2 linked regions of the Pseudovibrio sp. Tun.PSC04-5.I4 genome follow. The protein of the gene in region 1 interacts with the protein of each later gene in a pairwise test. Links are inferred from orthologs where the notes say so. Each region holds a gene or a part of one and is shown in the gene's direction. Other genes may lie near its edges. The genes, in order: nusG and rho.

Region 1 (16,129 bases):
GAAACGAGGTTCTCCTTGGAGACCCATGCGTCCAGTTGGACCTGATGCCATGTGAGCTCTGTATCTGGATCAACTTCGGTTTTCAGGCGCTCGATCTTGTCGATGATTTTTTTGCTTACCGTGACGGAGAAAATGCGTTGGCCGCGCAGCGCGTAGATGATGCGGTCCACTTTATCCTGCTGCCAGCCCGCCATGCGGACTTTCACGAAATTACCATCGCGTTCCAGAACGGTGACGTCGGTTCCGCCCATCAAACGACCACTGTTCTTGCCGCCTTTTTCTGCGGTTTTCAGTTCCATGAAGTATGGTTTGCTGGTGATGGCGTAGAGGCGATCTGCTTTTGCACCTTCGCGTGCTGACAGAGCTTTCAAGTCATCAAACATGGTTTTGAAGCCCTGAGACATGTCTGGCAATTTGTGTGCGATGCCTTTGTGACAGGAAATACAGGTTTGACCGTCTTTGAAGCCCTGCTGCATGGTTTTTGAAGCTTTGGGATGCTGCTTCTTGAAATCCATAGAGGCTTGTTTGTGGCAGTTACGACATTGCTTGGAATCGTTGGCTTCCATCTCCGCCCATACGCTTTTGGCCATGGTCAGACGATGTGCTTCAAACTTTTTCTTGGTGTCGATTTTGCCGGTGAGCTTGGAATAAACTTCCTTGGCCGCCTTCACCTTGCGGATGATTTTTGGAATGGTTTCCTTCGGTACGTGACAGTCTGAACAGACTGCTTGCACGCCGGATGCGTTGGAGAAGTGAGGGGATTTTTTGTACTCCTCATAAACAGTGCTCCGCATCTCGTGGCAGGACACACAGAAGTCCAGTGTGTTTGTGTAGTCCATGGCGGTGTTGAACCCACCCCAGAACACAATGCCAGTCGCGAAAGTCACCAAGAGAAGCAAACTGATTGGGAAAATTGCGGTTTTCGTCCGCAGGAGTTGCCAGATTTTCATTGGTTATCTCTTTTGCACTCTCGGACAATTGGTCCGGTCAATGCTCAGAGAATTAGACTAAGGTTGTAAATAGCGTTTGGAATAATTATGAACGGCGTGTAGAATGGTGTAAACACGATGTAAACAAACGAGCCAATAACAAGCATATGTCTAACAAGTCACACATTCTCGTTGTTGATGATGATCTCACCAGCCGCGTCGCACTTTCCGGGTATTTTGAGACTGAAGGCTACCATGTTTCGGAGGCGGAAGACGGGGCGCAAATGCGTGCTGTTTTTGCTGTTGGAAATGTGGATCTGATCATGCTTGATATCCGCCTGCCCGATGATGATGGCCTGACTCTCCTGAAGGAAGTGCGCAAGCATTCTGACGTCGGCGTGATTATGGTGACAGGCCGGACTGATGATGTAGACCGCATTGTTGCGCTTGAAATGGAAGCCGACGATTATGTGATGAAACCGTTCAACCCGCGAGAATTGTTGGCGCGTTCCAAGAACCTATTGCGCCGTGTTAAAGCCGGGCGTGCCCATGTGCCTGCAGATGTGCGGGTGAGGAATTTTGCTGGTTGGCAGTTGGATCTGGATAAACGACGGTTGCTTTCTGCCGCGCAGGAAGATGTGCGCCTGACACGAGGTGAGTTTGAGCTTCTGGCGGCGCTTTGTGAAAACACGGGCCGCGTTCTTACACGAGATAACCTGCTGGATTACCTCAACCACCGCGAATGGGATCCGAGTGACCGTACCGTGGATGTTTTGATTGGACGGCTGCGCCGGAAAATCGAAGTGAACCCCAAAGATCCCTCCCTCATCGTGACGGTTCATGGGGTTGGTTACGTCTTTACCGGCACAGATTGATGTCCAGCGGTTCCGCCTTTATTCCGCAGCGTCTTGCAAGCAGCTCAACCATGTTTCATTGAGAATATGTTTTGAGGCTGTAAATGCGATTTCCAGTGAGCCAAACAGCTCCATCACTTTGTGCTCTTCCTTGTTATTTGCGGCGTGTTCTAGGCTCTGTGATAGGTGCGCTACATGGATGAGGCCTACATTGTGAGAGGCGCCTTTCATGCCATGGGCTCTGTTTTCAATCTTGCAGAAATTCTTGGCCGCGATATCGTTGCGCAGTTCGGGAATAAAGTAGAGCGTTGACTTCATATAAGCTTCAATAATCCGTCTAGCACGTGCTTCCCCAAGCATATTGTAATGGCCATGAACCACTGCTACGTCGATCAACTCGGTGAGCTGTTCGCAGGTCTTTTCTTTGGCGTTGCGGGCAAACATGGCTCTGTCAGACAGGCAGGAGGCGATGGCATCTTCCAATTCGTCCTGCGTGTAGGGTTTGCCGAGGAACCCATCTGCTCCGACAGCGAAACTTCTTTCTATCTCCGCTAAGATGATACAGGCGCTTTGGACGATGACAGGGATTTCTGCGATGCTGAAGTGCTTGGAGGCACGGATTTGGGCGATACTATCAATTCCGCTCAAGCCCGGCATACGGTTGTCCATCAACACCAGATCATAGCGGTGCTCGTTGAGCTTTTGAAGCGCGTCTTCCCCGCTGGAAACGGTTGTGGACGTGTGGCCGAGTTTTTCCAAAAAGCCTTCAGTAACCAGTTGGTTGACCTCGTTGTCTTCCACCAGCAAGACCTTGAGCTTCTTTGGTTTCCAGATGGCTTTTCTGTCATCGATCATGCTGACGGATTGGTCCGTCTCATAAAACGGGACTGAAAAGCGGAAGATGCTTCCGGCTTCTGCATTGGGCTGACATCCTATCTCGCCCCCCATCGCTGTGACCAATCGTTTTGATATGGCCAAGCCTAGCCCTGACCCACCAAACAACCGGTTGGTAGATGCATTTTGTTGCACGAATGGTTCGAAGAGGTAACTGGCATCTTTGGATGGCAATCCGATACCGGTATCAGTGACCGTAAATTGCAAGCAGTTTGTGTGACGGATTTTTAAACGCGGTATCGCGACCTGAATGGAGACAGACCCTACATCGGTGAATTTAACCGCATTACTCACTAAATTGAGAAGGACTTGTCTGATTTTGGTGGGGTCGGCCCGAATGATATCCGGCACATCCTTGCTGACGTGAATGTTGAGTGAGAGCGCCTTTTTTTCTGCATCCTGTGCGACGAGGTTTTCAACTTGCTCCACCACTTGCCGAATTTTGAAATCGACCGTCTCAAGTTCCAGTGAACCAGCTTCAATCTTGGAATAATCCAGCACGTCATTGAGGATTGAGCGCAGCATTTCACCAGAGGAGACAATCCCGCTGAGGTAACGCAGTTGATCCTGCCCCAACTCTGTATCCTTCAGCAGATCCGCTAGTCCTAACACCCCGTTGAGCGGCGTGCGGATCTCATGGCTCATTGCAGCGAGGAACGTGGATTTGGCGTTGTTGGCCGCTTCTGCTTCTTCCCTGGCTTTCTTGTGGTCTGTGACATCGTTGAGGATGACGATCAATCCAAAGTATTTTTCGCTGAAATCGGCCATTTGTTGCGCGCGAATATCGAAAAATCTTGGGCCGGATGCCGTGTCCAGCTGCACATCTGTAAAGCAACTTTCCATACCTTTTGGTAGATATGGCCTGAGCTGGTCAGTTAGTGTGTTGAGCCTGCTGTGATTTTTATGTTTGGCACCGCTGTATTGTAAGCCGGTGAAGATCGTCTGAGTCGCATAGTTGAAGTCGTTGATAGACCCGTCTTCATTGAGTAGAACGATAGGGTCGCTGAGGCTTTCCAGAATAGTCAGGTATTTGTTCTTGTCATTGGTGATCCGGCGATTTTCTTCATAAGCTGTATTTAGTTTGTCGCTTTCTGTGACGCTGCACCATTCAGTTGAAAAGCCTAGCTCCATGAAATCGAAATAACGATGCAAAAAAGCATGGTAATTGGCGATTTGAGCGGGCTCATAGCTCTGGCCATCTACCAGATCCAGATAGGATTTGCGGTAGTACTTGGTCAGACCAAGGAAATAACCAAGAGTGACGCCTCTGGATCGGTGGCTGCGTGCTTGTTCTACGCCAAACGCTGCGATGGGGTGGGTTGAGAAATCTGCGTTGACGGGAATTTCCGGAGGATGATCATAGGTGTCCAATGCCTCAATAATGGAACTGGACAGGCCGGTGATTGAAGCTCTCCAAGCTTCTCGGAGGGTGGCCGTATATTGGGTGTAGCCCTGATTTTTTGCGTAAAAGAAAATGCGGTCAATCAGAGAATTTTCACTCTGTAGAATAAGGGTGCGCAGCACGTCCATAACGGCCTCCATCTTAACCCTATGGTATTATCCGAAGGGTGAAGATGATCAATGGAAAACTACTGTTCTACGTGCTGAAGCGTAGGGGAAAACCCTATTGAAAACAAAGCATAAGGCATTTCCAAAGTTGCCATAGAGAGGGTTTAGTTCAGATACCTCAGGCCAAATTTATGCAGGGCATCTCGCAGTGTTTCCTGGTTCTCCAGATGTTGAACTGTTTCCGCTTCATGGCGATCAATTTGGGGGCTTTCCTCTGACATCCGCAGGTTATCATCTGCGGATTCTCCAAGTTCCATGAGTATGTGGCCAAGGAGTTGCGTTCGTTCAGCAGGGGTATGCTCCAACTTGAGCGCTAAGTAGTCTTTTAGTTTTTCGAAGTCGTCATGCAAGATGGCATTGTCGTCAATTTCGGACCTATAATTGCTGATGATGCCTTCAAGGGCGTTCAAGTCTTCACCTGCATTTGGGTTTTCAAAGCTCATCACAGATCTCCTGTTTATCTGCCAGTTGTATGTATGTCGCTGACGTGAATCACTGAGGTTTATCTAGCCATAAAATCAGGAACTGAGATTTGAACATTGGTTTTGTCGTAAATCTACGGCTAAGCCGGGTCGTGCAATTCTATGACATTTGTAAGTTTCCGTTGCTCTTTTGAAGAGCTGAGGATTGTGTTTGTTCAAGATAGTTTAACCATAGAACGCACCTTGTTTTTACATCCCTCACGAAGGCCGTTGCGTCTCGTCTTGCCTCATATGATTTCAAAACTGCGATTTTGTGAGGAATAGCCGCGTGACACAAACAATTACAGCAAAAGACTTAGATACAGCCACTTTGGATTTTGGGCTTCTTGTGGGGCTTTTGCTCCCCTTGGGGAAAGAGCCTGAAGAGTATGAGTTAAATCAGAACTGGCTTCGCGATCCCGTTGCTCAGTTACGCAAACGCCTTGAAACGGTCAGTGATGACCTGAAAGCATGCCTTAGAAACGCGGTGCATTCGTTGAGCATTGCTCCTCATTCTAAGGAAACGTCTTCTTCTGCAGACGAATTGGTGGAATGGAACCCGCTGCTGTTCCCCGCAGTTGGATTTGGGGGACATGTGGGAGATCTTGGTGAGGTGCCAGCTGTTGATTGGCTCTCATTGATTGCCAATGGTGGTGATGTGCCTGAAACGCTTGAGAATTGGGTTCAACGTATAGCGGGTGACCAAAAAACACTGAAAGCTTGGGGTGCTGCGCTGGCTGGTTTGGTCACCGGTGATGTTGATGAGCCAAAAGGGACGGGGACCAGCGGTGATCCCTATCTTTTTGCCCTGCGAGAGTTTGGCAATATGGGAACGCTGTACTTATCCCTTGCAGGTAAGAGGGAAAAAAATGGCTCTTCCGCGCTTATTCCAGGATTGGCGTTTGACAGTGACCCCATAAACCTAACGGGCAAAAGCTAGTGCTTTGGTGATCTGCGTATGGCGGCTTCTCTTCTCAAGCGGGGAGCTTGCTGGCTGAAGCCAGAAAAGCAAAAAGCCTCTCGGAGGAGGCTTTGAAATACTCTTGATAAATCAAGAAGAAGAGTGGTGCCGACAGTAGGGATCGAACCCGCGATCCCCTGATTACAAGTTGCAATTGGCAACTGGAGGTTACTTACCCTGAACTACGATTCAGTACTATGAATCAATGAGTTGTAGAAAATTATTTGCTTCCGCCTACCTTGTATTTCGCGGTGAAACTCGTACATTTACTTACAATATGCTGACAAAGAACGGTAGGCATAAGACAAGCGACCTATGAGGGCTTGAGGCCGTGTTTCACACAGGGCCTTAAGAGAACCTAATGGTCGCATAGCTACATCGCATGTCATCTGAAAGGTGTTGCGACGTTAAGCTGATTCTGGTCGCAAAAGGCTCCTGCAGACGCATTTCAGGCGTTAATCGTGACAGCCCGCTTCCGCTCAGTAAAAGTGTCGAGGCGATGCTTGCGGATAGTGTTTGAACATCGTTGCTGGCGGGGTGTAACGAAGAGGTTGCGCAGGCCCGAAAAGCCAACCAGAAACCTCTGTAATTGGCCTACAGGTTTGAACCTTTGCATGGTTCGCTCCCGCTTTAGCAAGGCAAGTGCGAGTTTTCTGCCCGGTTGTTGAGGCTCTTATGGGAGCGATGCTCGACCTCTGGCATGACCCAGCGTTTTGCTGTCCCATAGGAGCTGAGCTTGTCGGTTATTATTCGTTTTGGCGTAAGGCCCTGCCTCGATAAAAGCCGGGTGAGTGAGCGCTTGGCAGCCTTGGTATTTCGGCGGTTCTGAAGAGTTTTGTCAAGTTTATAGCCACCCTGATCGACGGCTCGCCAGAGATAATAACGGTTACCCTAAATGGTGATGACGACCTCATCCAGATGCCAGGCGTCCTCGCTACCGCGCGCATTGCGACGCAACCGGCGAACGCAGGCTGGTCCGAATTTGGTCCCCCAGCAGCGGATGGTTTCATACGAGACCATAATGCCGAGCTTCACCGCCATTTCTTCCACCTCGCGCAGGCTGAGAGAGAAACGGTGATAGATCCAAACGGCGTGGGCAATAATCTATGGCGGAAAGCGGTGTCGGTTGTAGTCGATCGGGACTGAAGTCATACGCCACTGCTATCCTATCAATCTGGCCGGAAAGTTAAAGTGACATCACCCCACCACTGCATGGGAAGTCATGTGGTGCTGTTGGTGTTTGCTGGTCCTATTCGCCGACGACAGGCCCCTTAGCTGTCTTGCTGTCGTCCTTATGAAATAACTCGTGGATGTCTTCCAGAGCGACGCCTTTGGTCTCTGGTGCGCGGCGGATGGCGTAGACGGTTCCGATACAACAACAAATGGCGAAGAACAGGAAGATTTCGGTGATCGAAAAGAGCTGATTCAATTTGGGGAAGCCAAACACCACGAGGAATGTGAAGACCCAGTTGACGGTTACCGCCACTACCATCCCTTTGGCCCTTAGGTAATTTGGGAACACCTCAGACATGTAGACCCATGGTAGAGGCCCCATGGAGAGGGAATAGGATATCACATAGAGGCAAAGACCTGTAACGGCCAGTGCTGTACCAATCCCATCTCCCATGAGAAAGCCACCCACGATCAAGAACTGGGAAAATGCGCAGGCGGGCAATCCGTAGACCATCAAAGGTCTTCGGCCGACGCGATCAATAAGGAACAAGCTGGCAGCAGCTGCCAGAGCGAGTGCTGCGCCAAGCCCGACCGTTGCAGACAAACGGCTTGCCTCCTCAGAAAATCCCAGGTCACCAAAAAGTTCTGGCGCATAGAGGACGACTGCATTGATGCCACTGAGCTGCTGGAACAGGAAGGTAAAGACGCAGAAACTGGTGATGGGGCGGTTTCGCGGGTTGATAAGGTCCAGCCACCCTCCCTTTTGGTCTGCCACTTCGGCGAGATCTTGTTCGATCCGTTTAACATTGCCTTTAACCCATGCCTCCGATCGGTCAGGCTCTATCTTTTCAAAGACGGCTTTGGCCTCCGCTGAGCGGTTTGCCATGATCAGCCAGCGCGGACTTTCGGGTGCGCTCCAAATTCCGAAGAGCAAAAGTGCTCCAGGGATCGCGGAGAGGAGAAACATGAACTGCCAGCGATTGATGGTTTCTGCGCTGTAGCCAAGATCGAGCGTGATTAGATTGGAAAGGTAGCCAAGAAAGACACCAAAGGAGATCATGAACTGGAACGCGGCAAGCATACGACCTCTGATTTTGCGCGGCGCAATTTCAGAGACGTATTGGGGCCCTGCCATTGAGGACAAGCCAATTCCCATTCCGATGAGAGAACGAGCAAACGTGAGCACAAAAAGGTCTTGGGCAACACTGGATAAGACGGCTCCGGTGATAAAGAACAGGGCTGCGATGATGACTGTTGACCGTCTGCCAAATGTATCACTGAGGTAGGCGCTCAGGTATGCTCCGATCAAACCGCCGATGGACAAGGACGCGACCAGAAGGCCTCCCCAATACGCAGAGAATTGCAACTCTGCTTTGATGGGTTCGTAAGCGCCAGCGATAACGCCTTCGTTGTAGCCATAGAGTAAACCGCAGAGTACGGCGATGCATGCCAGAAGGATAATCATACGCAATCCCTTTCAAGACCAAGGGAAAGTATAGGCAGAGGTCTCTAACCAACCGGAGAACACACAGCTCTGAATTGAATTATTTTTCACAAGACCCCAATAACGTTTGGCCATCTACAGAAAAAGCAACACTGAATTTTTCAGTGTATCCAAGGAGATCAAGGTGCTTATGCTGTGCCTGTTAGGCCCTATGGGCACATAGAGCTGGCTCGGGAATTTTGACAGGTTGTATAAGTGGATTTAGCTCCTGAAACTGGCATGATGCTAAGAACAGGAGACCATCATGAGCAGACGTCCCCACTGGTCCCATAGTCCCGCGTTCAAGGAAAAGGTAGCTTTAGCCGCTATTCGCGACGAGAAAACCTTGAGTTAATTAGCTCAGGACTTTGACGTGCACGCGAACCAAATCAAGCAACGGAAAGATCAGGCCCTTGCAGCCATACCAGATGTGTTTGGAATTAATAAACAAGCCAGGTAAGAGCCTGATGTGGAGGTCAAACGGCTGCATACCAAGATTGAGGAGCCGGCTTTGGAGACCGATTTTTCGGACTTCGATGGGATCGTGGCCCCAGTGGGCCTCGTTAGCCCGTAAGAAGGCACTCACAAAAGCGGGTTTACTGAACGCCAAAAGATGATTGACCACAAACATGACCTTACAATATTCCGTCAGGCCAAAGCCCTGAGTATATCCAGAAGCAGTGTTTGTTACCGGCCCCACCCAGTTTCATCGGAAACGTTGAAATTCATGCGTGGGCTGGATGAGCTGCATCTGGAGTATTCGTTTGCAGGTAGCGGCATGGTGATTGTTGAAGGCAGAGGGCTTTCATATCGGTCAGTGCGCAGTGAGATCCTTGATGAAAAGGACGGGTATTGAGGCAATCTACTGACGCTCAAACACTTCTAATCCCACACCGTATCACAAGATCTTCCCGTATCTGCTGCGCGGTGTGGCGGTCTTGAGATCCATCAGACCTGGGCGGTCGACATCTCATATATTTCGATGGCGAAGGGGTTCGTCTATCCGGTTACCATCATTGACTGGCACACGCCGGATCAGGCTTACTGCAACCACACGCTGCACATAACGCAAGCAGCGGCGTAACCGGAGCGGATCCACTTATAAACGACATTCAACTGTTCAAATAAACCGAACCACCTCCATCAATCATGGCTCACATTCTGAAGCACCGAGCAATGGTCCCTAGGACTATCATCCCGATTTCGCAATTTGGTGATGATACTTTTGAGCAGAGGACATGGACGCTCAGAGGGGAAACGCGCGAACGTGGAGATTGCTAGGTGTTCTTCGCCAGATTATGTTGGTGCCGAGGAGGTGCTGGCTCAGGATCTTCTTGGCGCAGTAGACTATTTCAGAGACCAACCCTGTGTTATCGCCGATCAAATTGTGTTGGTTGGCCATTTGCAAGGCGGGAGCGTCTCTCTTGCTGCTGCAAACAAAACCCTGAGGGCGGTCGCGGCGTGATTGCATTTGCGCCCGGCGCCGGACGCATCCCCCAAACCCAATTTTCCGAGAAAATTTGGTGGAAGCAGCCTTTAAGAAAATTGGCACGAAGGATGTTCAAGGCGTACATGCCTGATGGGGCTACCGGTCCTGAGTTAGGTATCCTACCGCCCGCCGGTAACGAAGGTCACAGCCTTTTTCTTAGAAATTATAGGCCAGACATATGGGTACCTATCGCAGAACCATTTCTTGAGCGTGTTCTGCAATATCCGAACTGCGCCAGTCCATAGATCCGCAACTTTCCGTGAGATTTTCGCTCAAAGGTAGGTTGCGAGACTAGCAGAAGTAGCGCTTCCAGCCAGAATGAAGTGGCTTTGCTTTTCTGCTGTCGGTCGCTTTGGACTCCAAAAGGTACTCGTTGAGTGGCTGAAGAGCATAAGTCAATCTTGCTTGGGGGATAACTGAGTGTGTGAAGGCTTGTGACAAGAGGTGACAAAGTTCTGACGGCTTCGATTGTGTCAAACCTCACAGAAATCCTGTCTGCTGACGACTAGTGACAACATCAGCAGCTTTTCCAGTATTAAATTGAAAGGGTATTGGGAGGGGTTAGGAGGGGCGAAATCCTGCTTACAAAAATACCCATTGCTTACAATATGCTGACAAAGGGTAGAAAAGCAAAAAGCCTCCCGGAGGAGGCTTTGAAATTCTCTTGATAAATCAAGAAGAAGAGTGGTGCCGGCAACAGGGATCGAACCCGTGACCCCCTGATTACAAATCAGGTGCTCTACCATCTGAGCTATGCCGGCGCGTCTTCGTTGGAGCGGTATTTACGGCCGACAGCGGGGTTTGTAAATACCCAAAATGCAAAAAAATGGAAGAATTCACAGGGGAGCGAATAATTCACTCCAAATGAGCGTCAAAATGTCGATTTCGGCATGTCTTTTCCACATGCTCTAGCTTCAGCTCGTTGATATTGATGGAATAATTCAGCTGCGGACACTGTTTGCGTTGTTTTGTGCGTTCTTTTGAAAGCTTGTGGTTTTTTATGAGTGGCTTTGTTTTCTGAAGGAAAAGGTGCGTGTTTCCCGAGAAACCAGCCAAGCAGATGTGTGGAAGGTTGCGCACGGTGTTGGGGTAAGCTGTGGTGGGTGTCTTATTCCCCTTGCGGACCGAAGAAACTCGTTCCTGTCTAAGTGGGGAAGGGTGCCAGCGCACCTGTTGATAGGTGCGCCTGGCTGACCACTGTCTTAATAGCTTAGAGAGAGCGGGAGGCTGTCAGGTTATGATAATCCCATTTTCATGCGCGCTACATATAATGAGAGAATTGCAGCGTTGGAGACGTTGAGCGATTTGATCGGACCTGGCATATCCAGCCGGGCCAATGCATCACAGTTTTTCCGCACGCCTTCTCTGACGCCTTTGCCTTCTGAGCCCAGGACAAGGAGGGTCTTATAGGTAAAGGGTGTGTCTTCGAGCGATGCTGGGCCTTCACTGTCCAGCGCGATGGCCTGATAGCCCATCTTTTGCATCTCGCCCACAAAGCGGGACATGTTTGGTACGCGGACGTGTTTGAGCATGTCCAATGCACCGGAGGCAGCTTTTGCCAGTACGCCGCCTTCTTCAGGAGCGTGACGCGTGGTGGTGACAACAGCGTCTGCACCAAGGGCAACAGCTGACCGCAAAATTGCACCTACATTGTGTGGATCGGTCACCTGATCAAGCGCAAGAACAAGTGTGCCTTCTTCCAACTCACTCGCGTCATATTCAGGAAGGGGGTCAACAAGTAGCAGTATGCCCTGGTGGACAGCATCCTTTGAGACCATGCGATCTATGTCGCGCGGGCTTTTAGATTCAATTGGCACATCGATTGTGACGTTCCGCTCTTCCAACCGGCGAAGTGCATTTTGTGTCACGACCAGCGTGTGGCGTTTGCGATCGGGATTGTTGAAGGCAGCTTCCACTGTGTGAAGCCCATATATATAGTAGGGCCCATCATCACTTGCTGATTTTTTGAGCCATGGTTTTCCCTTGGACCCCTTGTTAGGGCCTGATTTGGAAAACTCTTTGCTCTTTGCGTCAGCTTTGGGGTGCTGAGAGGATCGCTCGCCGCCTTTTGGAGGGCTCAAACGGGTTTCACTCTCGCTCTTTTGATTTCTATAAGTGCTCATGGCTCCTCGATACTCTTGTCGCGGCAATGCTTCAAGAAGATTGGATGCAACATTCTAAACATTCTGCATTCCTGATAATTATTGCTGAGAATTGGATACGCCTTGAAGAGCCAAATATTTTGGACTTAGGGATTCCCGCAGATTTGAATTGTAGGAAGGAAGAAATAGGCCCTCACATGTGAAGAACCCTGCTTTCGCAACACCATACCTGGGGAACTCAACGTCATTTTCACCCAAAAAAGGGGGAAAACCGGTTGGCCTGTTGATTTTGCACAGGCACTTGCAAAAGAGGCGTTGACAGATGGCGTTAGCATCGGCATAAACCGCGCCACAGGACGCGGCGCATCTCTTGCAGATTAGCGGCGTGTTTCGTAAAGCGAGTTTCGAAAGTTTCTCCACACTGGAGAGTTTTCTGTCGATCTCGGAGGAGTGCCCGAGTGGCTAAAGGGGGCGGATTGTAAATCCGCTGGCTATGCCTACGTTGGTTCGAATCCAACCTCCTCCACCATCGACAAGAAATTGGTTATGCGGGTGTAGCTCAATGGTAGAGCAGCAGCCTTCCAAGCTGAATACGAGGGTTCGATTCCCTTCACCCGCTCCAACTTCCATTCTTGCTAGTAAGCGAGTTTATCCTGAAAGAATCCTTGAGGTCTTTATTTAGGCTTCGAGCTTTGATCAACGGAACTACGATTAAATAGAGAGCTACGCCCATGGCTAAAGCAAAATTTGAACGTAATAAGCCGCACGTCAACATCGGCACAATCGGCCACGTTGATCACGGCAAAACTACGTTAACTGCAGCAATTACCAAATTCTTTGGTGACTTCAAAGCTTACGACGAGATCGATGGTGCTCCAGAAGAGCGTGCTCGCGGTATCACTATTTCAACAGCACACGTTGAATATGAAACCGAAGCTCGTCACTACGCACACGTTGACTGTCCAGGTCACGCCGATTATGTGAAAAACATGATCACTGGTGCGGCTCAGATGGATGGCGCGATCCTCGTAGTTAACGCTGCAGACGGCCCAATGCCACAGACACGTGAGCACATCTTGCTCGCTCGTCAGGTTGGTGTGCCGGCTCTGGTGGTCTTCATGAATAAAGTTGACCAGGTTGATGACGAAGAATTGCTTGAACTCGTAGACATGGAAGTGCGTGAGCTGCTTTCTTCCTACGAATACCCAGGCGACGATATTCCAATCGTTGCAGGTTCTGCACTTGCTGCTCTTGAAGAACGCGACGACGCGATCGGCAAAGACAAAATTGTAGAGCTGATGGCTGCAGTTGATGCGTACATCCCAACTCCTGAGCGTCCACGCGATTTGCCGTTCCTTCTGCCTATCGAAGACGTGTTCTCAATTTCCGGCCGTGGTACTGTTGTAACCGGTCGTGTTGAGCGCGGTATCGTTAAGGTCGGCGAAGAAGTTGAAATCGTTGGTGTTAAAGACACAGCTAAAACTACCGTTACCGGTGTTGAAATGTTCCGCAAGCTGCTCGATCAGGGTGAAGCTGGCGATAACATTGGCGCATTGATCCGCGGTGTTTCTCGTGAAGAAGTTGAACGTGGCCAGGTGCTTTGTAAGCCAGGTTCGGTTAACCCACACACGAAGTTTAAAGCTGAGGCTTACATCCTCACCAAGGAAGAGGGTGGACGTCATACTCCATTCTTCACCAACTACCGTCCGCAGTTCTACTTCCGTACGACTGATGTGACTGGTGTAGTTTCTCTGCCAGATGGCATTGAAATGGTGATGCCTGGTGATAACGTTTCAGTTTCGGTTGAACTTATCGTACCAATCGCTATGGAAGATGGTCTGCGCTTCGCTATCCGCGAAGGCGGTCGTACCGTCGGCGCTGGCGTCGTAGCTGAAATTATCGAATAAAGACTTTTTAAGTCTTTACACTTCGTGTCGCGACATGTATTGCGACACGGTACCTTCTGAAAGGAAGTGTTTTCAGAAGGTTATAGGTTTTTGCTCCTTTCGTGGAGCGCTTGTAGGGGTATAGCTCAGTTGGTAGAGCGACGGTCTCCAAAACCGTAGGTCGCGGGTTCGAGCCCTGCTGCCCCTGCCACTTTTTCGATATTAAATAATTCTTGATTAATCGAAGAAGGTGGCATATGAAGAGTTTTCAGGGATCGGGCGCGTGGAAGTTTCTGCGCGCCCACCTGTCGTGCAATAGGCCGGGACCGGATGGCAAAAACCAACCCTTTTACATTTATCCAGCAAGTTCGTTCAGAAACAGCGAAGGTCACTTGGCCGTCGCGTAAAGAAACCGGTGTGACCACATTGATGGTCTTCATTATGGTTTTTCTGGCGGCGATGTTCTTTCTTGCAGCTGATCAGCTGATGAGCTTAGGTATCAGTTTTCTGCTTGGCTTCTAAGTAGCTCTGCGGGCAATTATAGTAGGAACGAGATTTAAGATGGCCAAGCGCTGGTATATTGTTCACGCTTATTCTAACTTTGAACGCAAAGTTGCGGAAGCGATTAAAGAAAGAGCGAAGCAGCAGGGCCTTGAGGACTCATTTGATGAGGTTCTGGTTCCGACTGAGAAATTCGTTGAAGTTCGTCGTGGTCGCAAGGTTGATGCCGAGCGTAAGTTCTTCCCAGGTTATGTGCTTGTGAAGATGGAGATGAGCGACGACGCTTATCACCTGATCAACGATACGCCGAAGGTTTCTGGCTTTCTTGGTAATGACAAGAAGCCTATGCCTATCTCTGAGGTGGAAGCGCAGCGTATTCTTAATCAGGTTCAGGAAGGTGTCGAAGCTCCTAAACCTTCCATTAGCTTTGAAGTGGGTGAACAGGTTCGCGTTAGCGATGGGCCGTTTGCTTCCTTCTCTGGTCTTGTCGAGGAAGTCGATGAGGAACGGACACGTCTTAAAGTGACAGTGTCCATTTTCGGCCGGGCTACCCCGGTTGAGCTTGAATACGGACAGGTCGACAAAGTCGGCTAAGTTCGGGTTAGGGCGGCAGGTGAGGCATACTTTCGTCGGTGTGTCGGAAGCCAGACCGCCCGCTCTCTTATCCAGTGAGATGCGACAAGCGTGATCTCACTAATCCATTCTGGAGAGAATTATGGCGAAAAAGATTGTAGGCTTTATTAAGCTTCAGGTGCCAGCAGCTTCTGCTACACCATCCCCACCAATTGGTCCTGCGCTAGGTCAGCGCGGTCTTAACATCATGGAATTCTGTAAGGCGTTTAACGCTAAGACCCAAGATGTTGAGAAGGGTGCTCCTTGCCCAACCATCATTACTTACTACTCCGATAAGTCTTTCACTTTTGCAGTTAAGACAGCTCCGGCTTCTTACTTCATCAAGAAAGCTGCGAAAGTAAAATCTGGTTCAGCAACTCCAGGTCGCGGAACAGTAGCTTCCGTAACCAAGGCTCAGGTTCGTGAGATCGCTGAAGCCAAGTTGAAAGACCTCAACGCTAACGACATCGAAGCAGCAATGCTGATGATCGAAGGCTCCGCCCGTTCCATGGGCGTGGAAGTTACGGAGTAAGGGTATCATGGCTAAAGTAGGTAAGCGTATTAAAGCTGCTCGCGAAGGTATCGATCGTGAAAAAGATTACGGTCTGACCGAAGCTCTTGACATGATCAAAGCTCGTGGCACAGCTAAGTTTGACGAAACTGTTGAACTTGCGATGAATCTTGGTGTTGATCCACGTCACGCAGACCAGATGGTTCGCGGCGCGTGTGTTCTTCCAAACGGTACCGGTAAAACTGTACGCGTTGCTGTTTTTGCTCGTGATGCGAAAGCTGACGAAGCAAGAGCTGCTGGCGCTGACATTGTTGGTGCTGAAGAACTGGTTAAGGAAGTGCAGGGCGGTACGATCAACTTCGATACCGTTATCGCAACTCCTGACATGATGCCACTCGTTGGTCGTCTTGGTAAAGTTCTCGGTCCTCGTGGCATGATGCCTAACCCTAAGGTTGGCACTGTGACCCCTGATGTGACTAAGGCTGTTACCGACGCTAAAGGTGGTTCTGTACAGTTCCGCGTTGAAAAAGCTGGTATCATCCACGCTGGTGTTGGCAAAGTTTCTTTCGGCGCTGAAAAGCTTGCTGAAAACGTGAAATCTTTGGTTGGCGCAGTGATTAAAGCTAAGCCATCTGGTGCAAAAGGTATCTACGTGAAGCGCGTAGCACTTTCATCCACGATGGGACCGGGCGTAAAGGTTGAAC
Region 2 (16,192 bases), 1.4 Mb from region 1 along the record:
AATTCGTAGGTATGGCTTCGATGCTGCCATCCTATTTTCTGACATCTTCGTAGTTCCAGATGCGCTTGGCTACCCTGTAAAATTTGAGGAGGGTCGAGGACCAGTTCTCGAACCACTCTCAATCGAACTCGTTGATAAACTTGATCAAGCTAGGACAATGGAGCATTTGGCTCCTGTTATTGCCACAATCAAGCGTTTGAGAGCTGAGTTACCGACAGAAACCACGCTTCTAGGCTTCTGCGGAGCTCCGTGGACGGTTGCTTGCTATTCTGTGGCTGGTCATACCACTCAGGACCAAGTTGCCGCTCGTATCGGCTCCTACAGGGATCCTGCGCTCCTGACTGCTTTCATCGATCATCTGGTTGAAGCTTCTATCAGCTACCTTGTGGCTCAGCTGGATGGTGGTGCTGATGCGCTTCAGATCTTTGACACATGGGCAGGTGTTTTGGATGACATTGGATTTGAACAGTGGTCTGTTGGTCCAACTCGCAAAATCGTTGATGGCGTGAAAGCTCAGCGCCCCAATGCGAAGATCATTGGTTTCCCGAAAGCATCCGCAGCGCGGCTAAAGCGCTATGTTGAAGGTACTGGTGTTGATGCAGTAGGTCTGGATTGGACTGTTCCTGCAGAAGTTGCTCAGGAAATTCAGAAGATTGTTCCTGTTCAGGGGAATATGGATCCGATGCGACTGGTTGCCGGTGGACGTGCGCTTGAAACTGGAATAGATCACTCTCTCGAAGTTTTAGGCAATGGCCCGCATATCTTTAATTTGGGTCATGGCGTTGTGCCGCAGACACCGCCAGAACACGTGGCTGAGATGGTGAAGCGCGTAAAAGGCCTGTAATCGGTTATTACAAATATTGAGGCGCGGATTATGGATGATGCATATTCCTGGGCGAAGTCCCTACACATAATTTCTGTAGTTGCTTGGATGGCAGGATTGTTCTACCTCCCGCGCCTTTTTGTCTATCACACGACGGCAGAAATCGGATCTGACAAGAGCGAAACCTTTAAGATCATGGAGCGCCGATTGCTGAAAGCAATTATGGCGCCTTCAATGATGGCCACATGGATTTTTGGTTTGTGGTTGGTTTATTTGCTTGATGCATATTTTGATCTTTGGTTTCTATTGAAGTTCTCTCTTGTTATTCTCATGACGATATATCACGTAATGCTTTCGAAGCATGTGACCAAGTTTGCGCAGGATCAAAACAAGAATAGTGAGCGATACTTTAGAATTATTAATGAGATTCCAACACTATTAATGGTTGCAATTGTGTTCCTAGTGATCTTTAAACCCTAGGTGATCCGGGCATTCGGAAATTATTATTGAAAATTTAGGAGAATTAGTGGGCAATAAGCACTTGCCGAATTGAATTCGATTAGTTATTGTGCCGACACCTTCACAGTGCAGCTTTAATAATCGCTAATCTCCTAGCGATTTTCGTAGGTCGATGAACGTCGTACCTAGAGAAGCTGCAATTCCCCCCTAACGTTTTGTGTTCGAAAGTTCTTGATCCTTTAAAGCTAAATCAAGTCCAGAACCCATAGTAAAGACGATCCCTATTTATGCGGGAAATGAAACTCAGAGACCTTAAGTCTAAAAGCCCGACTGAACTCCTTACAGTAGCTGAGGAGCATGATGTCGAAAATGCAAGTACCATGCGCAAACAGGAACTTATGTTTGCGATTTTGAAGAGACTTGCAGAGCAATATATTGAGATCATCGGCGAAGGTGTCGTAGAGGTCCTCCAAGATGGATTTGGCTTCCTCCGCTCTCCTGATGCAAACTACTTGCCAGGCCCAGACGATATTTACGTTTCACCTTCACAGATCCGTCGCTTTTCTCTGCGCACTGGTGATACTGTTGAAGGCCAGATCCGTAGCCCTAAAGATGGTGAGCGTTACTTCGCCCTTCTGAAGGTCAATAAAATCAACTTTGAAGATCCTGAAAATGCGCGACATAAGGTTCATTTTGATAACCTGACGCCGCTTTACCCAGAAGATCGCTTCAATCTTGAAATACCGGAATCCAGCTCCAAGGATATTTCTTCTCGCATTATTGATCTTGTAGCTCCGCTCGGCAAAGGCCAGCGTGCTCTGATCACTGCGCCTCCTCGGACAGGTAAAACAGTATTCCTTCAGAATATTGCGAAGTCTATTACAACCAACCATCCTGAGTGTTACCTTATCGTTCTGTTGATTGATGAGCGTCCGGAAGAAGTAACGGACATGCAGCGCACAGTTGATGGTGAAGTTGTCTCTTCTACATTTGATGAGCCTGCTTCTCGCCACGTTCAGGTTGCTGAAATGGTGATTGAAAAGGCTAAACGTCTGACTGAACATGGCCGTGACGTTGTTATCCTTCTGGATTCCATCACACGCCTCGGTCGTGCCTACAACACCGTTGTGCCGTCCTCTGGTAAAGTTCTTACTGGTGGTGTTGATGCGAACGCGTTGCAGCGTCCTAAGCGCTTCTTTGGTGCGGCTCGTAACATCGAAGAGGGTGGTTCTCTTACCATCATCGCGACGGCCCTGATTGATACCGGCAGCCGTATGGATGAAGTTATCTTCGAAGAATTCAAGGGAACGGGTAACTCCGAAATTATCCTTGATCGTAAGATCTCTGACAAACGTGTCTTCCCGGCTGTTGATATTCAGCGCTCCGGTACTCGTAAGGAAGAGCTTCTTGTTTCTGCTGATAAGCTCAAGAAGACTTTTGTTCTGCGCCGTATCCTAAGCCAGATGAATACTGTTGATGCTGTTGAGTTCCTGCTCGATAAATTGCGTCAGACAAAATCCAACGATGATTTCTTCGATTCAATGAATACATAGATTTATTGTACCGAGTTTTAGGGCCTCGCTCACTTCGGTGTGCGGGGCCTTTTTTTTGTTTGTTGATTGGATTCTATTTTGAATTGAGAGGGAGAGTGACATGGAAACTATTGTTCTTGATAAATGTCCTCGTGCGGAAACAGAGCGTCTTATTCTTCGTAAGTGGGAGCAAAGGGATCTTGATGGCCTGATTGAATTATGTGGGCATCCTGGGGTCATGAAATTCTTCGGCGCTGTGAAATCACCTGAAGAAGCGGAGCAGATGTTAGGTCGTGTGCTGAGAAAACAGGATCAGCATGGCTATTGCTTCCCGGTTGTTGAAGATAAACAATCTGGTCGTTTGTTGGGCTTCTGTGGACTTAATGTTCAAGAGACTGATATTCCTATTGGGCCGTGCGTTGAAATTGGCTGGCGGCTTCAACGTGATGCTTGGGGGAAGGGCATTGCCATGGAAGCAGCAGGTATCTGGCTTAAATTCGGTTTTGAGATTTTGAAGCTGGATGAGATTGTCGCGAATGCGGTTGTGGGCAATCAACGTTCTGAAAATACCATGAAGCGCCTTGGGATGATTTATTCAACTGGTGACGATTTTATTGATCCCGACATGGATGCGAATGCTCCACTGGCGCGGAATTTTCTATACCGGATTACAAAACAACAATTTTTGGACCGTGAATATGGTTGAGACACTAATTGACAAATGCCCGCATATTGAGACGGACCGGCTTGTATTGCGGAAGTGGGAAGCGCGGGATCTGGATGGTCTTGCGGAGATGAATGCTGATGCTCGCGTTATGGAGTTTTTCCCAAATGTGATGTCTCGAGAGGAAAGCGAGACCATGCATCAACGCTTGTTGGCAAAACAGGAGAGCCACGGTTTTGCGGTACCAGTTGTCGAAGACAAGTTGTCCGGGAAGTTCCTTGGCTTTTGTGGTTTAGGTATCCCAACCTATCCAATACCTCTTCCGTTTGATCCCTGCGTTGAGATCGGTTGGCGTCTTATTCCTGATGCTTGGGGGAAGGGGATTGCGCAGCAAGCATCCCGTATTTGGCTTAGATTCGGGTTCGAAACTCTTCAGTTGGATGAGGTCGTAAGTTTTACTGCAGTTCAAAACAAGCGTTCTCAAAAGGTAATGCAACGGCTTGGAATGGTGACTGAAGTTTCTGATGATTTTGATCATCAGTTTTTGGAAGAGGGACATTGGCTTCGTAGGCATGTTCTTTACCGGTTGAATAGAGACCGTTTCGCATCTGTATCTTAGAGCTTAGTTTGATGGGATAAAGAATTTGTTCTCCTGTTAATAATGTGATGTTTCACGTGAATCACATCAATTTTCAAAGCTCTAATCAAGGGCTGGGTCACGTGAAACAACGACCCAACCCTTGATTGATATGCTTAGTGTAATTGCTCGCCTAAAAGTTTTGGTGTGGTAGCGGGCAAGGAACAGCCCTTCTCTGAGCAGATGAAAACAGTGGTCTCACCATTGTTCCAGGATGAGTTTTCCAGCTCAACCGGCTTTATAGAACCCTCTGGGACTTCGTCTATATAAAATACCGGATCAGAATGTTTATGGAGTGGTTCCTTCATTGGATTCGCTTCCGGTCCAGAACCGTGAACAACAAGCGCTTTCTTGAAGCGCGTTCTTGTATCCAATGCATTCAGGAGGCCTGCGGTGCCAAAGACATTTTTATGAATGTCAGCTGTGAAGGCATTCAGTGTCCCATCAGCGATATTGCGGGAAGATGTATTTCCCGTCAGTATCCAATGCTCTGTGAAGGCTAATGCAGCGACCGCGTTGTAGTTGGGGGTTGCTTCGTCATAAGCGTGGTAGGGCCGGAGGATGAGGTCATCGGCATCTTTATCCGTCATATAGAAGCCGCCGTTGGTGTGTGAGAAGCGGTCATTAAGGATGGAAAGTAACTCCTCGGCTTTATTCAGGTATGCCTGCTTTTCGGAAGGATTCGGTTCCGAACTATATAGGGCGAGAGCTGCTCTGGCTGTCCATGCATAATCTGCAGCAAAACCAGTTTCTAATCTGTTGCCCTGTCGCCAGGAATGACTGAGCTTTCCATCTACCAGCATATGCTCAATAATAAAGCCAAAAGCTTCCTTGGCAGAAATGCGAATAGATTCACGTGAAACAAGGGGTTCTGCTTTTACAAGCGCACAGATAAGGATGGAGTTCCAATCAGCTAGAACTTTGTCATCTTTGTGAGGCGGTATACGGGTTGCTCTATGATCAAGCAGGATCTTCCTGCACGTAGCCAACACGTCTTCTTGGGCGGCGTTTAGAAGAGTAGGGGACTGACGCCGGTTGAGAATAATCTTCCCTTCCCAATTGCCCTCAATGGTCACATCATAGGCTTTGCAAAACAGCTCGAAGTGCTCTTCTGGAACTAAGGCTTTCAGCTCGTCATTAGTCCAGACGTAGAACTTGCCTTCGACACCTTCGCTGTCTGCATCCATAGAAGATGCGAAGCCGCCTTCAGGTAGTTTCATATCCCGCTTGAGCCAATCAATCACTTCCTGGATCCGGAGGTGAAACAGTTCTTCGCCAGTTTCCTGATAGGCCCAACATAGATGTTCAATGAACTGGGCATTATCATAGAGCATCTTTTCAAAATGTGGGACGAGCCAAATAGAGTCTACTGCGTAACGAGCCAGGCCACCTCCCACGTGATCGTATATTCCGCCCTGAGAAATAGCACGCGCGGTTACCAAATACTGGTCGCGCATAAAGGTATTTTTCTGGCCTTTGGCGGTTCTGAAAATAAGCTCCTGAACTGCGGCCTGCGGAAACTTCGGCGCACTGTTCATTCCGCCTTCCACTTCATCCTGCATGGTGAAGAGTTGTTTGCCTGCAGCGGTAATCATGAATGCTGAAAGGGGGGAGGCTTCGGGATGTGGTGCATTCAGCACTTGACTGATGGCCTGTCTGTTGGCTTCGATTGTATCGCGATCCGTTGAGAAGCTTTGGGCTACTGCCGCGAGAATATCTTTAAAAGCAGCAGAGCCATGCTGAGCTTCTTTTGGAAAATATGTTCCACCCCAGAATGGATCACCGGTGGGTGTCACGAACATTGTCAGCGGCCAGCCACCTTGTTCGCCCAGCATATGCAAGGCTTGCATATAGATTTGATCGATGTCAGGACGTTCTTCACGATCTACCTTGATGTTGATGAAGTGCTCATTCATGAGGGCAGCTGTTGTTTCATCCTCAAAACTCTCATGAGCCATGACGTGGCACCAGTGACAAGCGGAATAACCGACAGACAGCAGAATTGGCTTGTTTGTTTTTTGTGCTTCGTCGAGTGCCTCCTTACTCCATTCCCACCAGTGGACAGGGTTATTTTGGTGTTGAAGAAGGTAAGGGCTTGAAGCGTTCGTTAAGCGATTTCTGCTCATAAAGAGGTGATCCTGAATTCAAGGTATTGCTTGGCGAATAGGGTAGGTTTAACGCAGTCACAGCGTGATCACATAGCGAATAAAGAACCGGACTTTGAATGAATACACAACAGGAAACAATCTACGCCGTTTCCAGCGGCGCACTTCCTTCAGGCGTTGCTGTTATCCGTTTATCTGGTTCTCAATCCAGGCCGGTGCTCAGAGAACTTATTAAAGGTAAATTCCCAGTTTCACGTGAATCAAGTCTGAAAAAATTGTGGGATCCTGTAGATGGTTCACTCTTAGATCATGCTTTGATTTTGTGGTTTGAAGGGCCGGGAAGCTTTACCGGGGAAGATACTGTTGAGCTACATTGCCATGGCGGCCGGGCAGTTGTCGCTGCTGTTCTTAGGGTTCTCTCAAGCTTTGAAGGGTGTCGTCCTGCAGAACAGGGTGAATTTACACGTCGGGCCTTTCACAACAACAAGCTTGATCTGACTGAGGTTGAAGGGCTTGCTGATCTTATCGACGCTGAAACAGATGCTCAACGCAGGCAAGCTCAAAGGCAAATGGACGGCGCTCTGGGACAGCTTTACACGCAGTGGCGCGATACGCTTATTCGCAGCCGCGCGATGATTGAAGCTGAGCTTGATTTCTCCGATGAGGATGACATCCCGGATTCTGTTGCAGATGAAATTTGGGTGGAGCTGGATAAGCTGCGCAATGCGATGCTCGCTCACCTTTCCGATGCACGGCGAGGGGAGAGACTTCGCTCTGGTCTTCAAGTGGTTCTGCTTGGCCCACCTAATGCAGGGAAGTCCAGCTTGATGAATAAGCTGGCTCAACGAGATGTTGCCATCGTTACGCCAGAAGCCGGAACAACACGCGATGTGTTGGAAGTCCATCTTGATCTTGGTGGCTATCCTGTGACCCTGATTGATACCGCTGGCATTCGTGAAAGCGTGGGCATAGTTGAGAAGGAAGGTATTCGGCGGGCTCTGGTACATGCTGGAAAAGCTGATCTCATTCTTTGGACACGCGCTCCCAATGTGGACCAGGAAGACCTACCCGCAAGCTTAAAGACGGGTGGAGCGGAGATCTGGCAGCTTAATACCAAGAGTGATTTGGGTGACGTTGTTGATCATGACTCCTTCGAAACGACCCAAGAGATTAACGTTTCTGTTCGCGATGAAGGTGGCATGAACGCGCTGCTATCAAGTCTTGAGTCGTTTGCGGAACGAAATATTGGACTTATTGAAAACCCTCTGATTACTCGTGAACGCCACCGTAGCCATCTTACACAATGTGTAGATGATCTGGACCGAGCCATCAATGCAGCTGGCTATCCGATTGAGTTGAGAGGGGAAGATCTTCGCAGGGCCGCTGATCAGCTTGGCCGCATCACAGGGCGCATTGATGTGGAAGATTTGCTGGATGTGATCTTCCGAGATTTTTGCGTAGGTAAGTAAAAATAGGCATGTTTCACGTGAAACGTTTTTGGGAAATCGGGAGTTAGTGGGGAAAACTCAGTGAGTCCCGTGGAAAACTTTAGTCGCGGCATTGGAGACTGAATGCACTGTTTTCTTTGACCCGAGGCGTGAGCTGTTGTATCAACTTTTCAAGAGAACAGGTAATTGCCCTTCTAATTCCCCCAGATTTTATCTGAGACCCAGATTGGTCCAGATGCTTACAAAGTGAGTTTCATACTTATCTCTGTATTTAGAACGGCGAAATGCAGGACCGAAATGCCTAACAATTTTGATCTTGAGTTTGACGTAGTCATCATTGGCGGCGGCCATGCGGGCTGTGAAGCTGCTGCTGCGTCTGCTCGCATGGGTGCACATACAGCACTCATTACTCATCGCTTTGATACAGTTGGTGTGATGTCTTGTAACCCGGCCATTGGTGGCTTGGGGAAGGGACATTTGGTGCGTGAGATTGATGCGCTGGACGGATTGATGGGTCGCGTTGCTGATGCGTCCGGTATTCAGTTTCGGATGCTCAATCGACGGAAAGGGCCGGCTGTGCAGGGGCCTCGGTCTCAGGCAGACCGCAAGCTTTACAGTGAAGCCATGCAAGCCGAAATCAAAGCGATTGCCAATTTGGATGTTGTGGAGGGTGAGGCCGATAAGCTGATCCGTGACGGAGATACCCTGAAGGGTGTTACTCTGGCTGATGGCCGTCGTGTTTCTGCAAAGGCAGTTGTGATCACGACCGGGACATTCCTTCGTGGTCTCATTCATATTGGCGATAGGCAAATACCTGCTGGTCGTGATGGGGAAGCACCGGCTCTTGGTTTGTCTGTGTCACTGGAGGAAATTGGTCTCCGCCTTGGGCGTTTGAAGACCGGTACTCCGGCGCGTTTGGATGGCCGCACCATTAACTGGGGTGTCCTTCAAGAGCAACCGGGTGACGAAAATCCGATACCGTTCTCAACAATGACCGATAAAATTGAGATCCGGCAGGTTCCTTGTTACATTACGCGGACGACACCTGAGACGCATAAAATCATTCGCGATAATATCAACCGGTCGGCGATGTACTCCGGTGAGATCAAGGGCAGGGGCCCGCGGTATTGTCCGTCTATCGAAGATAAGATCGTTCGCTTTGGCGATCGTGATGGGCATCAGATTTTCTTGGAACCGGAAGGGCTTGACGATCCGACCGTCTACCCAAACGGTATTTCGACGTCGCTACCTGAGGATGTTCAGATCCAGTTTCTTCGGACAATTCCCGGTCTTGAAAAAGTTGAATACTTCCGGCCAGCTTATGCAATTGAGTACGACCATATTGATCCAACAGAGTTGACGAATACGCTTGAGGTAAAGAAGCAAAAAGGGCTTTATCTCGCGGGTCAGATTAACGGAACTACAGGTTATGAAGAAGCTGGAGCGCAGGGACTTCTTGCCGGGTTGAACGCCGCCCGCACCGCGCAGAATGGGCCGTCAGTGACTATCGGTCGTGCTGATGGGTATATCGGTGTGATGGTTGATGATCTCACCACACGGGGGGTTACAGAGCCCTACCGCATGTTCACATCACGGGCTGAATATCGTCTTACTCTTCGTGCAGATAATGCGGATCAACGTCTTACTCCACTTGGTATTGAGTGGGGATGTATCGGCGATAAGCGTCGCATCGCATTCGAAACGAAGGTTGAAAAACTGCGGAAAACCAGGGATTTGATGCAGTTCGTCAAAATTACACCCAATGAAGGGCGTAAGCATGGGTTGCCGATAAATCAGGATGGTGTGAAACGCTCCGTTTTTGACTTGCTGGCTTATCCAGATATCTCGCTTGAACAACTCACCGAGATTTTTGATGAGATGAAGGGGCTTGATGTTAAAATTGCCGAGCAGGTCGCTATTGATGCGATGTACTCTGTATATTTGGAACGGCAAGCTGCGGATATTGAAGCTCTTAAAAGAGATGAGAATTTGGTAATTCCGGAGTGGATTGACTACTCTACTCTCACGGGGCTTTCCAATGAAGTGCGTCAAAAGCTGGAAGCTTTGCGTCCTTCGACCATAGGGCAAGCCTCACGCATGGATGGTATTACTCCTGCTGCGCTGACGTTGCTTCTCGTTTATATTCGCCGTTCAGGCAAAAAAGTTGTTGGTGCTGTTTAATATGGCTTTAGAAAAACGGGCTGATTACAGCCAGATTACACCTGTTATGCGCATGTATGAGGATGTTTCACGTGAAACGTTTGGGCGCTTAGGTATCTATGTGGACCTCGTTCGTAAGTGGCAGCCGGCGCAGAATTTGATTTCTCAATCTACTATGGACGATATTTGGATGCGGCACGTTGCTGATTCCATCCAGATTCAGCGAACACTTCCTAATGCACGCTCCTGGATTGACTTTGGAAGTGGTGCTGGCTTTCCCGGATTGGTGACAGCTATGTTGCTGAAACAGGAAGGGGAGGATGGTATTGTTCACATGGTGGAGAGTAATCAACGCAAAGCGGCGTTTCTCCGGACTGTTGCGCGAGAAGCGGGTTGTAATGTCAAAGTACATGCGGGTAGAATCGAAGCCGTTACAAACGGGTGGGAAGCTCCAATTGAGGGCGTTTCTGCACGGGCTTTGGCTTCTCTTCAGGTTCTTTGCGGTTTTTCTTCACAGTTTATACAAGGTGGTGCTTCTGCTGTTTTCCACAAAGGTCAAGATTTTCGTCGCGAAATTGAAGAAGCATCTGCCGAGTGGTCAATTGATCTGGTAGAAAAAGTAAGTCTAGTAGATCCGCTAAGTCGCGTTCTGGTCCTGTCGAAAATCGAGCCGAAAACCGCTAAATAAGGTGCTGTTGGATGAGCTTATTGCCAAAATCTCCTCGTGTGTTGACTATCGCTAACCAGAAGGGCGGCGTAGGCAAAACGACGACAGCCATTAATCTCGGCACTGCACTTGCTGCGATTGGCGAGCGCGTCCTGATTATTGACCTTGATCCGCAGGGCAATGCCTCTACGGGCCTGGGTATCGATCGTATCGATCGTGAATATTCCACTTATGATGTTATGAGCGGTGACTCAACACTGGAACAGACCATTCTTGAAACGGCTGTTCCGCGGTTATGGATCGCTCCGTCGACGATGGATTTGCTTGGGGTGGAGCTGGAAATTTCTGCTGCCAGTGATCGTACATTCCGATTACGCAATGCAATTTCCGGTATGGCACAGGAAGCTGATGAGGGACGAATACAAGGATATTCTTATGTTCTTGTCGATTGCCCGCCATCTCTGAACTTGCTTACGATCAACGCTTTAGCTGCATCACACAGCATTCTCGTACCTCTGCAATGTGAATTCTTTGCGTTGGAAGGTTTGAGCCAGCTGTTGAGTACCGTTGAGCAGGTGAAGCAGTCTCTGAACCAAGAACTGAGTATTCACGGCATCGTCCTCACTATGTACGATAGCCGCAACAACCTCTCCAGTCAGGTTGTGCAGGATGTTCGCGAAACGATGGGTGACGCTGTCTATGAGACGGTTATTCCGCGTAACGTACGCGTTTCTGAGGCTCCATCCTATGGTAAGCCTGCTTTGCTTTATGATTTGAAGTGCTCCGGCTCGCAGGCGTATTTACGACTCGCTTCCGAAATCATTCAACGTGAGCGTGATATGCGGATGGCTGCGGCTTGATTTGGATGCCGTTGCTACTTGTAGAAAATAATTTGATGACCCGCGAGGGAACCGCGGGAAGGGCCCGTCGACTCTGAGGCCCTGAAATGTAAATAGGTGGAATCCGAAATGGCGAAGACAGAGGAAGCAGGACGAGGGAATAAGCGACTTGGGCGCGGTCTTGCTACGCTTTTGGGTGAGGCAAACTCCGAGCCAACAATATCGCCTGCAGAACGGAGCCGTGACAACCGAAAGGTTCCGATTGAGTATCTTCAGCCAAACCCGCGTAACCCACGGAAATCATTTGTAGAAGAAGATCTCAATAACCTGACGGAATCCATTCGTACAAAGGGTATTGTGCAGCCAATTTTGGTTCGTCCACGCCCTAACAAGCCGGGTCATTTTGAGATTATTGCAGGTGAACGCCGCTGGCGGGCTGCTCAAAGAGCTGGTCTTCATGATGCTCCGGTCGTTATTCGTGAAGTGACGGATCAGGAAGCTCTGGAACTTGCCATTATTGAAAATGTGCAACGTGCGGATCTTAATGCGATTGAAGAAGCGCTTGGATATGATCAGCTGATTGAAGAGTTTTCTTACAGTCAGGTTGAGCTTTCCAAGGTGATTGGTAAGAGCCGCAGCCATGTTGCAAACACGCTGCGTCTTCTCAAGCTGCCGAATTCTGTAAAGGATTACCTTGCTGAGGGGCTTTTGACCGCCGGTCATGCACGTGCTTTGATTACGGCTGACGATCCCGCAGGCTTGGCAGAGCTTATCGTGGAGAAGGGACTCACAGTTCGTGATGCTGAGCGCCTGGCTCAAAACCCTGAGCTGCTTAAGAAAAAAGAGAGTGCTCCGAAGCCTGAAAAAGATGCTGATACGCGTTCGCTTGAAAAGCGCCTTGGCGATGGCTTGGGTTTGAAAGTTGCTATTGCACACAAACCTGAAAAGGGCACTGGTGAGCTGAAGATCAAATACAAGAGTGTTGAGCAGCTTGATGAAGTATGTCGCTTGCTTGGCATTCAGAACTAATTGTTCCTGCTGATTATTATGAAAAAGGCCGTACCTCTTAACTGAGGCGCGGCCTTTTTAGATTCGGAAGTGAAATTAAGATAGATTCGGGAAAGAAACAACTTTGACTAAACCAGTTTTGTTAAAGCGAGATGCAGATGCTTTGATCTGAAGTCGGTCGTAAAAATAGCTCTAAAGTTATTTTCTTGGTTCAACCCAATATTCTCTGATATTGAAGAGGCGCAGGGCATAGTTTACTAAGCTTGGGTATCCGCATTGAACTAATGTAAACAGATCCGATTCACCCTCATGTCCATTCACTGTGACACCTTCAGCATGCATAGTTTTTCCTAGATCGTAATACTTTATTACAATTTCGACAGGTTCTTTTTTTCTATGCTTATTCGGAGTATACATGGTTGCTGAAAAATATGTGTAGTTAGCATCTGTCTTTAGAGCGATGTTTTCAAACATCTGCCAATCACGCTTTCCTTCTAGAATTAGGTACCCATCTGTTCCATCAAAATTGAGGACTGGGACATAACTAAAACAACCAGAAATACTTCCCCAACTCCACCCTCCACTCAAGAGCTCTCCTGTGGTTCTAAATCCAGGGATAGGCAGATATTTAATTGGAAGTGCCACAATTAATCCATAGAGGATCAAAATTGTGAGACCTCTCATATAGAATGTACCGAAGCGACTTCTTCTTATAATTTTCCGCTTTGTAATCATTGCGGGATTCCTCAATGCTCAAAAATTCCCAGATATAGTTAAAAATATTTTTGTATAATTTGGTTTGAACTTAATGTGACAGCACCCCAAAGCACCACCAAGTTTAATTGGCGGTGCTCAAGGAATTTACAATGAAATTTGCTGGTTACCGGCGTCTGTTCGCAGCTTTTGCTACCTGAGCAATTGCAAGGAGCGTGTGTGAGACGATTGCTGCGGATAGGCTTGCATTGAAGCGGGACTCGCGGACTGCATCATTCAAGCGAGTGAGTGCGCGTTCCAGATAGTCTTCATTCCAGATCTCTACTTGTCTGACGATCTTTGAGCGGCGCTTCCAGAAAATCGGAGGGCGCATGCCACCAATAACATCTTCAACTGCAATGCGTTGGTTCGCTTTTAAACGGCACAGGTGAAGCATTTGGAAGTGGCGTAATGCTTGAGAGGCGATCATTCCAGCGTCTGTCCCTGAAGCTGAGAGGCGCTCTAAGCCGTGGTCCAGAGTAACTGTGTCTCCGAGTGCAGCTGCATCAATTAGCTCGTCCATGGCGAATGCAGAAGCGTCTCCGATGATCTCTTCAACATGATGCACTTCGATGCGGTTGTCCTTCATCGCATAGAGGCAGAGCTTTTTCAATTCACCACGACTGGCGATGCGGTCGGCTCCAAGCAGTGTGTGAAGCGTCATGCGGGCTTCCTTGCTTATTTGCAGGCCCGCTGAGTTGGTTTCATCGTCGATAAGACGATCTACATCTTTCGCTGTGTCTGCAAAGCAGGGGATCGCGATAGCCGTTTTACTGGCTTCAAACTTTTTACGGAGGCCAGCCGTTTTTTTCAGGTCGCCTGCCTCAATGACTATGAATGCAGTGAAGTCATTGTTTTTCAGCAGAGGTTCAACGGCTGGGAGAACGCTTTTGGTGCCGTTCTCACGGACCCAAATGGTTCGCCTACCACCAAAAAGAGGGATCGTGAGAGCTTCATCAATCAACCGGCTGGGGTCGCTGGCTATATCTGCAGCATCCAGTTTAACCTGAGAGAATGGATCGTCATTCTCTGCAGCAGCGTTGGAAATGAGGGCATGAGTACGCTCATTCACCAACCCGGTGTCTGGTCCATAAACCAAAATAAGGTTTACAGCATCTGGCGGGTTGGTGATGTACCGTTCAATTTCAGCAGCTTTGAGCGCTACCATAGTTTTCCTATTCTACAGGATGTGTCGCGAAGAAACTTGCGAGACGCGTATGGATATCTGCTGAGACAACTTTTGTTGCACGGTCTTCAGCATCCCGTTCCGCTCTCAGGTTTGCAAACCGCTGGCTTGAAAAGTCAAAGGATGCGGAAGCAAAAGAACGGCCAGAATAAAGCGTTTTATCGGTAGCCTTATCTGAAAGCACGAAACTGGTGTTTACGGTGATGCTGTAAGCCGTTGGTACATCAGCCAGCTGTTCAACCCCAACTTCGGCTCTGCGTTTATCTGTCAGAATTTCCAACTGATACTTGGAAGGAAGACCCTTGCCACCGCGATTGAATGCAAAGATCAAGTGGTTACGGAGAACCTGATTGATCCGCTTGATATTACTGGTATCGCCGTAGCCCGGAAAATCAATTGAGATAGCGGCGAGCTGACCTTGAACGGTTTGCTCTTCAACAGTTCCATCACCTGTTAATGTTGGGCTAACACCATATAGTGGGCGGAACTGACATCCGGAAAGAAGAAGGGCACCCGCAACAAGTGTTGCCCCGCCGAGAAGTACCCGACGGGAAAGGCGTCCTGAATTAGCAGGGCGATCAAACAACGACATTTACAATCCTCTGAGGTACCACGATGATTTTACGCGGAGCCTTGCCATCCAGAGCCTTCTGAACAGCCTCATGCGCTAGAGTAGCTTCTTCTACCTGCTCTTTGGAAGAGTCTCTTGCTACTGTTAGCTCACCTTTTTTCTTCCCATTGATTTGAATCGGAAGCGTAATGGTATTTTCTACGAGCAATTCTTCTTCCAGCGCAGGCCAATTTGCAGTGGAAACTAAGCCTTCATTGCCGAGCAATGACCAACATTCTTCGGAAAGGTGAGGTGTGATTGGTTCCATGAGCTGCAAGATGAAGCCAGCTGCCTCACGCACTGCATAAGCCATATCTGGCTTAGACAGGTCAGCCTGAAGAGCTTTGCTGATAGCGTTTGTGAATTCATAAAGACGCGCAACAGCACGGTTGAAGCCGAGGTTTTCAAAGTCTTTTGTGATTGCAGCAAGTGTTTTATGTGAAACTCGCCGTAGTGCAGTTGCGTCCTCACCAAACTCTGCTGGTTTAACGGTATTGGCTTCAGTCTTGGAGAAAACCTCATTGATGATACGCCATACACGTTGCACGTGGCGCCATGCGCCGATTACACCGTCTTCGGTCCAGATGATGTCCCGCTCTGGCGGGCTATCTGACAGAACGAACAGACGTGCAGTATCAGCGCCGTAAGTATCGATAATATCTGTTGGATCAACAACGTTCTTTTTCGACTTAGACATCTTCTCGATGGAGCCGATGGTAATAGGTGCGCCAGTTTCAGCATGAGCGGCTTTCCTATCCCCCTCGGTGCCTGTGATGTTAATCTCGGCTGGTGTTATCCATTTTCCATCGGCATCCTTATAAGTCTCGTGGTTCACCATGCCTTGAGTGAAGAGGCCTTTGAATGGCTCTTTGATATCAAGGTGTTTGGTGATCTGCATGGCACGAGCAAAGAAGCGAGAATAGAGCAGGTGCAAAATCGCGTGCTCAACACCGCCGATGTACTGGTCAACAGGCAGCCATTCGCTGGCCGTTTTCGGGTCAGTCGGGTTGCTGTTTTTTGGATCGGTGAAGCGCGCAAAGTACCAGGATGAATCCACGAAGGTGTCCATGGTATCCGTTTCGCGTTGAGCATCTTTGCCACAACACGGGCATTTCACATTGCGCCATGTTGGGTGACGATCCAGCGGATTGCCGGGACGATCGAACGTCACATCATCCGGCAGAACAACTGGCAGGCTTTCCTTCGGCGCAGGCTGAACACCACAGTCATCACAGTGGATGACAGGAATTGGACAACCCCAGTAACGCTGCCGGGAGATACCCCAGTCGCGCAGACGGTAG

The links.
Region 2: the proteins of nusG (region 1) and rho interact in binary tests that used the Escherichia coli proteins (3 or more experiments, as listed by UniProt). The link is inferred for Pseudovibrio sp. Tun.PSC04-5.I4 from one-to-one orthologs.

Annotation. Positions count from the first base shown.
Region 1 is NZ_FNLB01000006.1:4,367,313-4,383,441, forward strand. Bases 13,289-16,129 are described here. They hold nusG (transcription termination/antitermination protein NusG), read left to right. Parts: upstream 13,289-14,362; coding sequence 14,363-14,896; downstream 14,897-16,129. Other genes in these bases: tuf (elongation factor Tu), read left to right, coding at 13,289-13,822; secE (preprotein translocase subunit SecE), read left to right, coding at 14,132-14,323; rplK (50S ribosomal protein L11), read left to right, coding at 15,018-15,446; rplA (50S ribosomal protein L1), read left to right, coding at 15,454-16,129. Outside these bases: BLS62_RS25470 (NapC/NirT family cytochrome c), read right to left, coding at 1-950; BLS62_RS25475 (response regulator), read left to right, coding at 1,097-1,804; BLS62_RS25480 (ATP-binding protein), read right to left, coding at 1,823-4,207; BLS62_RS25485 (hypothetical protein), read right to left, coding at 4,351-4,689; BLS62_RS25490 (hypothetical protein), read left to right, coding at 4,997-5,647; BLS62_RS25500 (sugar porter family MFS transporter), read right to left, coding at 6,918-8,306; BLS62_RS25505 (hypothetical protein), read right to left, coding at 8,680-9,024; BLS62_RS32640 (hypothetical protein), read left to right, coding at 9,052-9,180; BLS62_RS25510 (alpha/beta hydrolase), read left to right, coding at 9,592-9,789; BLS62_RS25530 (TrmH family RNA methyltransferase), read right to left, coding at 11,049-11,936; more of tuf, read left to right, coding at 12,647-13,288. UniProt on the Escherichia coli protein: Part of the processive rRNA transcription and antitermination complex (rrnTAC). The complex forms an RNA-chaperone ring around the RNA exit tunnel of RNA polymerase (RNAP).
Region 2 is NZ_FNLB01000006.1:3,022,128-3,038,319, forward strand. What follows is about bases 799-3,702. They hold rho (transcription termination factor Rho), read left to right. Parts: upstream 799-1,569; coding sequence 1,570-2,835; downstream 2,836-3,702. Other genes in these bases: hemE (uroporphyrinogen decarboxylase), read left to right, coding at 799-844; hemJ (protoporphyrinogen oxidase HemJ), read left to right, coding at 875-1,303; BLS62_RS19305 (GNAT family N-acetyltransferase), read left to right, coding at 2,936-3,520; BLS62_RS19310 (GNAT family N-acetyltransferase), read left to right, coding at 3,513-3,702. Outside these bases: more of hemE, read left to right, coding at 1-798; more of BLS62_RS19310, read left to right, coding at 3,703-4,097; BLS62_RS19315 (thioredoxin domain-containing protein), read right to left, coding at 4,232-6,241; tRNA uridine-5-carboxymethylaminomethyl(34) synthesis GTPase MnmE, read left to right, coding at 6,340-7,689; tRNA uridine-5-carboxymethylaminomethyl(34) synthesis enzyme MnmG, read left to right, coding at 7,966-9,849; 16S rRNA (guanine(527)-N(7))-methyltransferase RsmG, read left to right, coding at 9,896-10,516; BLS62_RS19335 (ParA family protein), read left to right, coding at 10,528-11,355; BLS62_RS19340 (ParB/RepB/Spo0J family partition protein), read left to right, coding at 11,464-12,363; BLS62_RS19345 (hypothetical protein), read right to left, coding at 12,541-13,077; holA (DNA polymerase III subunit delta), read right to left, coding at 13,223-14,263; LPS assembly lipoprotein LptE, read right to left, coding at 14,271-14,873; leuS (leucine--tRNA ligase), read right to left, coding at 14,860-16,192. UniProt on the Escherichia coli protein: Facilitates transcription termination by a mechanism that involves Rho binding to the nascent RNA, activation of Rho's RNA-dependent ATPase activity, and release of the mRNA from the DNA template.